Regions from separate parts of the Exiguobacterium sp. B2(2022) genome, predicted to be linked through region 1. Evidence: riboswitches for the same ligand, from Rfam matches in the RefSeq annotation. Region 1 holds a riboswitch; each other region holds the start of a gene.
The links. A riboswitch is a leader RNA that binds a small molecule or an ion and turns the genes downstream of it on or off. The one in region 1 is predicted to bind S-adenosylmethionine.
Positions count from the first base shown of each region.

Region 2: it holds a riboswitch for S-adenosylmethionine, as region 1 does, so the genes downstream of both, ON063_RS08940 (2,3-diketo-5-methylthiopentyl-1-phosphate enolase) here and ON063_RS02890 (aminotransferase class I/II-fold pyridoxal phosphate-dependent enzyme) in region 1, are expected to answer to the same signal.
Region 3: it holds a riboswitch for S-adenosylmethionine, as region 1 does, so the genes downstream of both, metK (methionine adenosyltransferase) here and ON063_RS02890 (aminotransferase class I/II-fold pyridoxal phosphate-dependent enzyme) in region 1, are expected to answer to the same signal.

Region 1 is NZ_JAPEHX010000009.1:4,999-8,279, reverse strand. Features, by position in the region: gene ON063_RS02895 (iron-containing alcohol dehydrogenase) at 1-361, opposite strand, end outside; gene ON063_RS02890 (aminotransferase class I/II-fold pyridoxal phosphate-dependent enzyme) at 358-1,533, opposite strand; SAM riboswitch class I at 1,612-1,711, opposite strand; gene ON063_RS02885 (AI-2E family transporter) at 1,870-2,970, shown strand; gene ON063_RS02880 (MDR family MFS transporter) at 3,240-3,281, shown strand, end outside.
Region 2 is NZ_JAPEHX010000037.1:18,886-22,166, reverse strand. Features, by position in the region: gene mtnK (S-methyl-5-thioribose kinase) at 1-1,011, opposite strand, end outside; SAM riboswitch class I at 1,094-1,196, opposite strand; SAM riboswitch class I at 1,402-1,503, shown strand; gene ON063_RS08940 (2,3-diketo-5-methylthiopentyl-1-phosphate enolase) at 1,574-2,728, shown strand; gene ON063_RS08935 (2-hydroxy-3-keto-5-methylthiopentenyl-1-phosphate phosphatase) at 2,725-3,281, shown strand, end outside.
Region 3 is NZ_JAPEHX010000025.1:2,138-5,418, reverse strand. Features, by position in the region: gene pckA (phosphoenolpyruvate carboxykinase (ATP)) at 1-870, opposite strand, end outside; SAM riboswitch class I at 1,176-1,295, shown strand; gene metK (methionine adenosyltransferase) at 1,428-2,636, shown strand; gene ON063_RS06665 (hypothetical protein) at 2,659-3,180, opposite strand.

The DNA of each region.
Region 1 (3,281 bases):
CCTCACTGTAGATGACGCTCAGTGGTGTGAAGGCTGCACAGTTTGATACGAGTGTCGGGACAACAATGAGCGGGACTGACTGAGCGAATGCAATCCGCTTCGCCGTATCAATCAATTTACCTCCGCCGACGGCAATCCATACGTCTGGTCGATAGGCATTCAAACGATTTACTTCTTCGTCTGAACATTCACCGTAAAATCGTACACTCGGAATTTCTGCTAGACGAGGGAACACGCGAACCGCTTCACCGTATCCGTTCAATCCTCTCAAAACGAGTGCCTCCCGATTCCCAATCAACGTATGAAGGTCCTCGAGCGCATTATGCGAATGGTCATATTCGAGCACGGCCTGACGAATCACAAATGTACCTCCTCATAGGCTGCAAACAGTCTCTCAATCCGTTCTACCGCTTCATCAATCTTCTGTTCAGACGATACGAGACCGAAACGGATGTGGTGCTCTCCCTCTGTTCCGAAGAAGTAGCCTGGTGTGACGGCGACTCCCGCCTCGTGGAGTAACTTTGTCGAGAACGATTTTGCATCCCCCTCAGGTACTTTCGCCCATACAAAGAACGAACCCTTTGGTGCCTCAATCTCCCACCCCGCCCGGCGTAACCCATTAATCAATCGGTTTCGTCTTGTTTCGTAAAGTGAGGCTAGGTCGTCACGTAAGTCACGCGGGGATTCTAATGCCACGATCGCTGCCTCTTGAATGGCCGAGAAGACAGAGACGTGGACGTGATCTTGATATGTGTTGATGGCTTCGATGATATCGGCATTTCCGACCGCGAACGCGACACGCCACCCTGACATATTGAACGCCTTCGACATCGTGTATACTTCAATTCCAATATCTTTCGCACCATCTGCCTGCAGGAAGCTCGGTGGAACATAACCGTCGAACCCAATGCTTCCATAAGCGAAATCGTGGACGACCATCACATCATGCTTTTTCGCAAACGCGACGGTCTCTTCAAAGAATGCTGGTGTTGCGACAGCCCCAGTCGGATTGCTCGGGTAGTTCAAATACATGAGTTTCGCATGGCACGGATCGAGTGTTGAATAGTTCGGAAGAAAGCCATGTTCCTCTTTTAGCGTCAAATCGATGATTTCCGCACCTGCGAGCCTCGCTCCAGAGATGTAATCCGGGTAACCCGGGTTCGGGAGCAAAATCCCGTCACCTGGTTCGAGAAGGCATTGTGGGAGTGTGATCAAACCTGATTTACTACCAATCAAGATGGCGACTTCTCGTTCCGGGTCGAGTTCGACACCATATTCACGAGAGTAAAATGATGCGACCGCCTGTTTCAATCGGGTCTGTCCTCGAAATGGACCGTATTGGTGTGTGGTCGGGTCCGTGAGGGCACGTTCGAGCGCCTCACAGATTGGAGCGGGCGTCGGTAAATCGGGTGTCCCTTGCCCGAGTCGGATGACGCTCTTCCCGCTTGCCTCTACCGCTGCGACCTCTTCTGCTAATCCGACGAAGTGTTGCGTCGGTAAAGATTTTAATAATTGTGAACGTCTGTCTGCCATGATTCTTCCTCCTGATACGAAAAAACACCCCTTTCTGAGGAAAGGGGTGCTCAATACAGACGTATGTAGTCAACCACCTTCCCATCTCTCAAGGTCACCTTGCTGGAATTAGCACAGTATTTTGCAATCTGTTGCTGAAGCTTCATCGGGCCAGTCCCTCCGCTTCTCTTGATAGAAAGTGTTATTCGCTATGTAATTTTTGTATGTCCCTAAGTTAACCAGACATTTCCAACGGTGTCAAACATTTTTTTCAAAGTGAACATCTATTGAATCCTTTTCAAAAAACATTCATAGTAAAAGAGTAGAAAAATTATATTTGTATGAGGGGATAGAGCATTGGAGCTTAATCGTCAACTTATTTGGAAACTCAGTGTGATCGGTCTGATTTTACTCGTCTTATGGCGGGTCATCAGTGAACCGGATACCATCTCACGTGTTTTGCAGTACACGTTTCAGTTACTGACCCCGATCATCATGGGGATTGCCATCGCTTTGTTACTCAACACCGTACTCTCTTATATTGAAGAACGGTTCCATTTGAAGCGATATCAAGGTCTGCTCATCGTCTATATCACGTTTATCGGGATTTTAGCGATCTCCGTCGTCACGTTGTTCCCGCGGATCTACTCGAGTCTTTCATCACTCATCGAGGAGTTACCCGTCTACATCCGTCAAATCGATGCGTTCTTAGGTGATGTAAACAATTACTTGAAAGACTATAATGCGACGATCGCCCAGGCGATTGATTTTGCACGCTTCGAGGATCGTTATTCCGGATGGGTCGAGACGGCCGTCCTCTCTTCTGTCAGTTATGTCTCTAGTTTCACGATGACATTGATCAACTTCTTGATTGGGATTGTCATCTCCATCTATCTGTTAAAAGACAAAGAAGTCTTCGCTCGCATGTTCAAACGCCTTCTCTACGCGCTCTTACCAGTGGGCACTGCGAAGACGACAATCGATATCTTTCAGGAGATGGACTACATTTTTAAACGATACATCATCGGTAAATCACTCGATTGTCTGATCATCGGTGTTCTCGCTGTCATCGGACTCTTAATCATCGGGGCGCCATACGCGTTACTTCTTGGTGTCATCGTCGGGGTGCTCAATTTTATCCCATACGTCGGTCCGCTACTGGGGATGATCCCAGCGTTTATCATCACTTACTTCTATGATCCGTTCACCGCCGTATTGGTGCTCTTGTTCATCTTCTTGTTGCAGCAATTTGACGGGTTATGGCTCGGGCCGAAGATTTTGGGTGACAGCGTCGGAATCACTCCGTTTTGGGTCATCACATCGATTATCATCGGAGGAAGTCTATTCGGTCTCGTCGGCATGTTTGTGAGTGTCCCGATCACGGCGATGATTCAAGTCGTCTTGTCTAGACTGATTGATTATCGTTTGAATCGAAAAAATTTAAATGAATTACTCTAAATCCTCCCAATAATTTGTTGACACATTGATGAAATGTGTCATACAGTTGAAGAGAAGAACAACAATTAACAGAAAGGAGAGGTTCCCATGTCAGTAGTATCTTCGAAACCATTCATTCAAGTTCATACTGATTGGCAGGCACCTCTTCGATTGATTCATATCTAAGACGCCTGCCTAACTAGGCATGCATAAACAACGTGGGACGTCGTATGCCTTCATGCATATGACGTCCCTTTTGTGTCTAAAATTAAATAAAGCAGGTGACCTGTATGTTTCAATCACTCAAGCAACTCGACCGCAACATTTGGATA
Region 2 (3,281 bases), on a different contig from region 1:
AGCAACGCCCGCTAGACCGACCGTCCGTCGAATCAATTCGCAGCCTGCGTAGCCGATCGCATCACTCAAAATCGATGGCAACAGTTCGTCCACGAATCCTACTGTGTTGAACGGTTCGACCGCCTGTGTGAAGCGTGTACGGAACGTTTTCTCGAACGTCTCCCAAACAGTGAGCACTTCTGTGAAGCGTTCGAACCGCTTCAACGGATGCGCATATGTCGAGAACACCAGATGGGCAATGATTTGACCGATGTCAAAACCGAATGGGCCGTAAAACGCAAACTCAGGATCGATGATTTTCGTTTCTTGACGCGTCGCAAAAATGCTTCCTGTATGTAAATCTCCATGTAGCAACGCTTCATGTTTTGTCACGAAGCCGACCTTCAATTTCGTCACTTCAATTTTCAAGGCGAGGTCTGACCACAGTTGTTCCACGTCCGGACGAAGGGTCGCTTCGATTTGATTCGATTCTGCATCACGATACGGGTCGGTGAAAATCAGCTTTTCCGTGATGTCGCATAGCTCTGGATTGTAATACTCTTTTTCGATTTGTTTCTTGGCGAGCGGTCCGTTCGCATAGTCAGACGTCGCAAACAACGTTTCACCGAGGAATGTACCGACGTGACGCGCCAAATTCGGATAGCTCTCTCCTTTTAGGAAGCCCGTCCGGACGATTTCAAACGCTGACAAATCTTCCAAAATCGTATAGGCAAGTTCACGATCGCTCCCGATTACATCCGGTACGAATTGCGGTACGACTCTTGAAAACTCACGGAGTGCCAGTTGTTCAATCCACGAACGGTCGAGCGTGAGTGGCCAGCTCTCTCCCACGACTTTTGCATACGGTAACGCCTGTTTCACGATCAATGACGTTTCTCCTTGACGAATGCGAAAGACGAGATTTAAATTTCCATCTCCGATTTCCTCACATTCTGCAATCCCCTCTTCTAGTAACCCCAACTGTCGAACGTGTTCGACGACACTTTGTTCTGTAAACGCCTCATAAGCCATGATGATTTTCCCCTTTCTTGAATCTATGCATGAAAAAAGCCCCTTTCTCCGCGAGAAAGAGGCACACCCAAATTGGTTGTTCCTCTCATCTTTCAGACATATGTCTGGTGGATGTAGCACCGTGCCAAATGGTCGGTTGCTGCGGCGTCTTAGGGCCAATTCCCTCTGCCAACTCGCGATAAGAGTAAATGATGTAATTGTGTTTGACGTGTTGAGACGAATATTACGGACTAGGCACGCTAGTTGTCAATCCTCTATTTTCGGTCGACTCCCTATTTTTGACACGCATATATAGAAACATTATTTTAAAACTTTTTTTCTCAAAAAAAGGAATTGACGAGTGAGCGATTCTATGTAAAAATTCAATTAAATTTCACAACTTCACAACTATTCTTATCAAGAGCAGACGGAGGGACAAGCCCGATGATGTCGCAGCAACCGACCAGAAATGGCACGGTGCTAATTCTTGCAGCTATCGCTGAGAGATAAGAGTTCATTGTTTTCGAATGACCTCTTGCCTTGGCATGAGGTCATTTTTTGTTTGACCTGAAAGGAGGAACTTATGGGAATCATCGCAACTTATGAAATCAAACATACCGATCACGTCGAACGCGTGGCTGAGAAAATCGCACATGAGCTGACCGTCGGAACATGGACCGAATTGAACCATCTCGAACAGCATCAACTACAGGCGTTCCGTGGCGAGGTCATCGATACCTCCCAACAGGAAACGACGAGTCGTTTCTCGATTCGTTACCCGCTACATAATGTGACGCCGGACTTCTCGTCCATTCTGACGACGACATTCGGAAAACTGTCGCTCGACCCAAACGTCCAATTTGTCGACCTATCGTTCCCGAATGAGCTCGCATCGGACTTTCCGGGTGCCGCATTCGGCGTCGAAGGTGTCCGCAACATCCTTCAAGTACACGACCGACCGCTCGCCATGAGCATCTTCAAAGGCGTCATCGGGCGTGACCTTGATTTTTTGGCGACACAACTTCGTGACCAGTTTGCAGGTGGCATCGATCTCGTGAAAGACGATGAGATTTTATATGACAACCCGCTCACCCCATCGATCGAACGGGCACGGGTCGGGGCATCGATCATTCAAGAACATCAAGAACTGACGGGTCGTTCCGTTCTATACGCCGTCACGTTGAGCGGACCCGTTTTCACCTTACGCGACCAGGCAAAACGTTTGATCGAGGCAGGCGCGACCGCACTGTTGTTCAATGTGTATACGTACGGGCTCGATGCGTTACGAGAGCTCGCCAAAGACCCTGAGATTCACGTCCCGATTTTGGCACATCCCGCTTTCGCGGGAGCGTTGACCGGATCGATTCGTCATTCCCTCCTTTTCGGGAAACTGATTCGACTCGCCGGGGCGGACTTGACGCTCTTCCCGTCGCCATATGGTTCACTCTCGACACCGAAAGACGAAACACAACAGATTCAAACGTATGCGACGGAATCCCATTGGACGAAACCGATTCTGACGGTCCCGTCTGCCGGGATTCACCCAAGACTCGTTCCGGATTTGATTCGTGACTTCGGAACGGATGTCGTCATCAATGCAGGCGGTGGGATTCATGGGCATCCCGACGGTGCGGTTGCCGGTGCGAGGGCATTCCGCCAAGCAATCGATCAGGCAATCGGTAAAACGAGCGAGACCGATGCGTTATCGACTGCGCTGAATGCGTGGGGTGCGCGATGAGTACGCACGTCATCTGTGATTTCGACGGAACCATCACGGAAGAAGATAACATCATCGCGTTGATGCGACGCTTCGCCCCACCTGAATGGGTCGAACTCAAAGATGGTGTTTTGAACCGAACGCTCTCCATTCGAGAAGGCGTCGGTCAGATGTTCAGCCTGCTCCCGAGTAACCAGCAAGAGCGGTATCGTGAGTTTCTTCAGTCGACCATCACGCTTCGAGCGGGGTTTGTCGAGTTTTTGCAAGAGACCCAGTCGCACGGCTTTCGGTTTGATGTCGTCAGTGGGGGCATGGACTTTTTCGTCCATCCGATTCTAGGAGGTCATGTCGCACCGGAACACATCTACTGCAATCACGTTGATTTTTCAGAAGCGACAGCGCGCGTTACATGGCCTCATTCATGTGATGCCCATTGTTCGAACGATTGCGGATGTTGCAAACCGACGATTGCCCGACAGATTGTCGCACCTACCGACACGTTGATTGTCATCGGGGACTCCGTCACCGATTTTGAAATCGCCAAACGTGCCGACGTCGTGTATGCGCGCGGTCA
Region 3 (3,281 bases), on a different contig from region 1:
CAATGAACCGAAGCGGATCGCATCATAGATTTGCGGTTCGTTCTCACGCGACAAGTTGATCGTCTTCGCGTAGCAACCGCCTTCAATGTTGAAGACCCCATCCGGTGACCATCCATGCTCATCGTCTCCGATTAAGTGGCGCTGTGGATCAGCTGAAAGTGTCGTCTTCCCAGTTCCCGACAATCCGAAGAAGAGTGCCGTTTCATTTGCATCGTTAACGTTTGCCGAACAGTGCATCGATAAGACGTTTTGTTCAGGTAACAAGAAGTTCATGACGGAGAAGATTGATTTTTTAATTTCGCCACCGTACTCTGTTCCCCCGATCAGAATGGTGCGCTTGGCGAATGAAACGAGAATGAACGTCTCTGAGTTCGTGCCATCCACTGCAGGGTCGGCTTTATAACTCGGTGCATAAATTACAGTGAACGGGTCGAACGCACCTTTCGTTGGCCATTCGCGTAAAAACAGTTGTTTTGCGAATAGACTATGCCATGCATATTCTGTAATGGCACGGACCGGTAACGTATAGTGCTCATCGGCACCAGCAGACGCTTCGAGGTAATAAAGTTTGTCTTTCTTTTCTAAATGGTTGAGTACTTTGTCAAGAAGTGCTGAAAACTTCTCTTCCGCGATCGGTTGGTTCACTTTTCCCCAATCGACAAGGTTGTTGCTGACTTCATCTTGTACGACGAATTTGTCTTTCGGTGACCGTCCGGTAAAAGCACCCGTGCTGACAGATAAAGCCCCGTCTTTTGTCAGTACACCTTCACCATTTTGGATGGCTTCTTCCACCAGTTCTGGAACCGTCAAGTTCCGTTTCATGTCGGCACCATTAATTAATTCTTCGATTTTCAGGAGCGTTGTCGCCATCCTGAATCCCACCTTTCCCCTAAATAGATGTGGATGAAATCCGCATACTTCCGCGATTACGATTAATCAGTATGACATTTTTAATTATATGTGACACACTAATTAAACACAAGCGTATCCTTTCTTACAAAAACAGTTTATCACATTCTCTTATCACAAGGTGTTAAAAAACAGAAACGAAATAAAAAAATGTTTGTCGATTCACAAACAGAAATGTTTTGCAAGTCGGTGAAAAATTTTACGAATTCGTCTGATTCCCTTGACATAATCGAGCGTCATTTATATGATGGTTTTCGTAACGGATACTCTTATTCTGAGCGGTGGAGGGAACAAGGCCCTACGAAGCCCAGCAACCGTCCGACATGAAGTCTTATGCGGAAAAGGTGCTATCCTGAAGCGAAGCCATTAGCTTCGAACGATAAGAGGGTAAGGAAGAACGATTCAACCTTTCCCCATGTATGTCATCGGGGGAGGTTTTTTTCATTACCGTCCCAAAGCAACGCGTAAGGGGAACGAGTACCGTCCACATATCACCCTTATTATAGGAGGTTTTTTGAATGTCAAAATTGAACCGTCGACTTTTTACTTCAGAGTCGGTTACTGAAGGACATCCAGATAAAATTTGTGATCAGATTTCTGACTCGATTTTGGATGCCATTTTAGCGGAAGACCCGAATGCCCGTGTTGCGGCAGAAACGTCTGTCACAACAGGTCTTGTACTCGTAGCTGGTGAAATCACAACGTCAACTTACGTGGATATCCCGAAAGTTGTCCGTGAAACAGTCCGTGAAATCGGATACACACGTGCGAAATATGGTTTCGATGCGGAAACATGTGCCGTCTTGACGTCGATTGACGAGCAATCAGTAGACATTGCGCAAGGTGTCGACCAAGCTCTTGAAGCACGTGAAGGTCAGATGACTGAAGAGGAACTTGATGCAATCGGTGCAGGTGACCAAGGTCTCATGTTCGGATATGCGACAAACGAGACTCCAGAACTCATGCCGCTTCCAATCTCATTGGCGCACAAATTGTCACGTCGTCTTGCAGAAGTTCGTAAGAACGGTACGCTTGCTTACCTTCGTCCCGATGGAAAGACGCAAGTAACGGTTGAGTACGATGAGAACAACAATCCTGTTCGCATCGATACAATCGTCATCTCGACACAACACGCAGAAGAGATCACGCTCGAGCAAATTCAAGAAGACTTGAAAAAGTATGTCATCGAAGCAGTCATCCCGGCTGAACTCATCGATGCTGAAACAAAATACTTCATCAACCCGACTGGTCGCTTCGTAATCGGTGGACCACAAGGAGATGCAGGTCTTACAGGACGTAAAATCATCGTCGACACGTACGGTGGATACGCTCGTCACGGCGGTGGCGCATTCTCTGGTAAAGATCCTACAAAAGTTGACCGTTCAGCAGCATACGCAGCTCGTTATGTAGCGAAAAACATCGTTGCAGCAGGACTTGCGGATAAAGCAGAAGTTCAACTCGCTTACGCGATTGGGGTAGCACATCCAGTATCAATCGCTGTCGACACGTTCGGCACTGGTAAATTGAGCGAAACAGAGCTCGTTGAACTCGTTCGTGAGAACTTCGACCTCCGTCCAGCAGGCATCATCAAGATGCTTGACCTTCGCCGTCCAATCTACAAGCAAACAGCAGCTTACGGTCACTTCGGTCGTACAGATATCGAACTCCCATGGGAGCAAACAGATAAAGCAGCAGTTCTTGAAGAAGGCGCGAAGCGTTTCGCGTAATCAACAAAACGTTTTTTTAGGTTCAAGTCGTTGGTGGTGTCTGCTTATTGTCATTCGACGTCGATTCAGTCGAAGTGGTTTCTTGTCCAAGCGCCGTATCCTTCGCTTCGACGACTTTTTCACCAATGTCTTGTAAATCTGATTTGGCTTCTTGGGCCGTCTCGACGATTTTATTGACATCTTCTTTGACCGTATCGACTTCTCCGACGACTTTTTCATATACGTTTTGAACGTCTGTAGTCACTTCCTGAATCTTGCCAGAAGCGGTCTTCACTTGTTCAATGACTTGAGATGCCTTACCGGCTGGATCTTGTTTGACCTCATTCACGATGCCTCCGACCGAAGATTTTGCATTCGTAAGCGATTGTTTCGTCTGCTCTCGATTCGAGGAGCTAAGTAAGGCGAGGAGACCCCCGACGAGGGCACCGAGTAACATCCCGGTCACAACGCTGATCTTTGGTCCCCCAGCATCCAATTGATCAAATTGACGGTTCGGATTCTCTGTTTGTTCGACTTTCGGGTCATGCTCTAATTTTGGTTCCATGTTGTTCCACTCCTTCATGTGATTGGCATTGCTAGTGTTATACCCTAGTCGATTGCGGACATAACGTTTTCTTATGAATCGTCATGAAAAAGAAACGAATG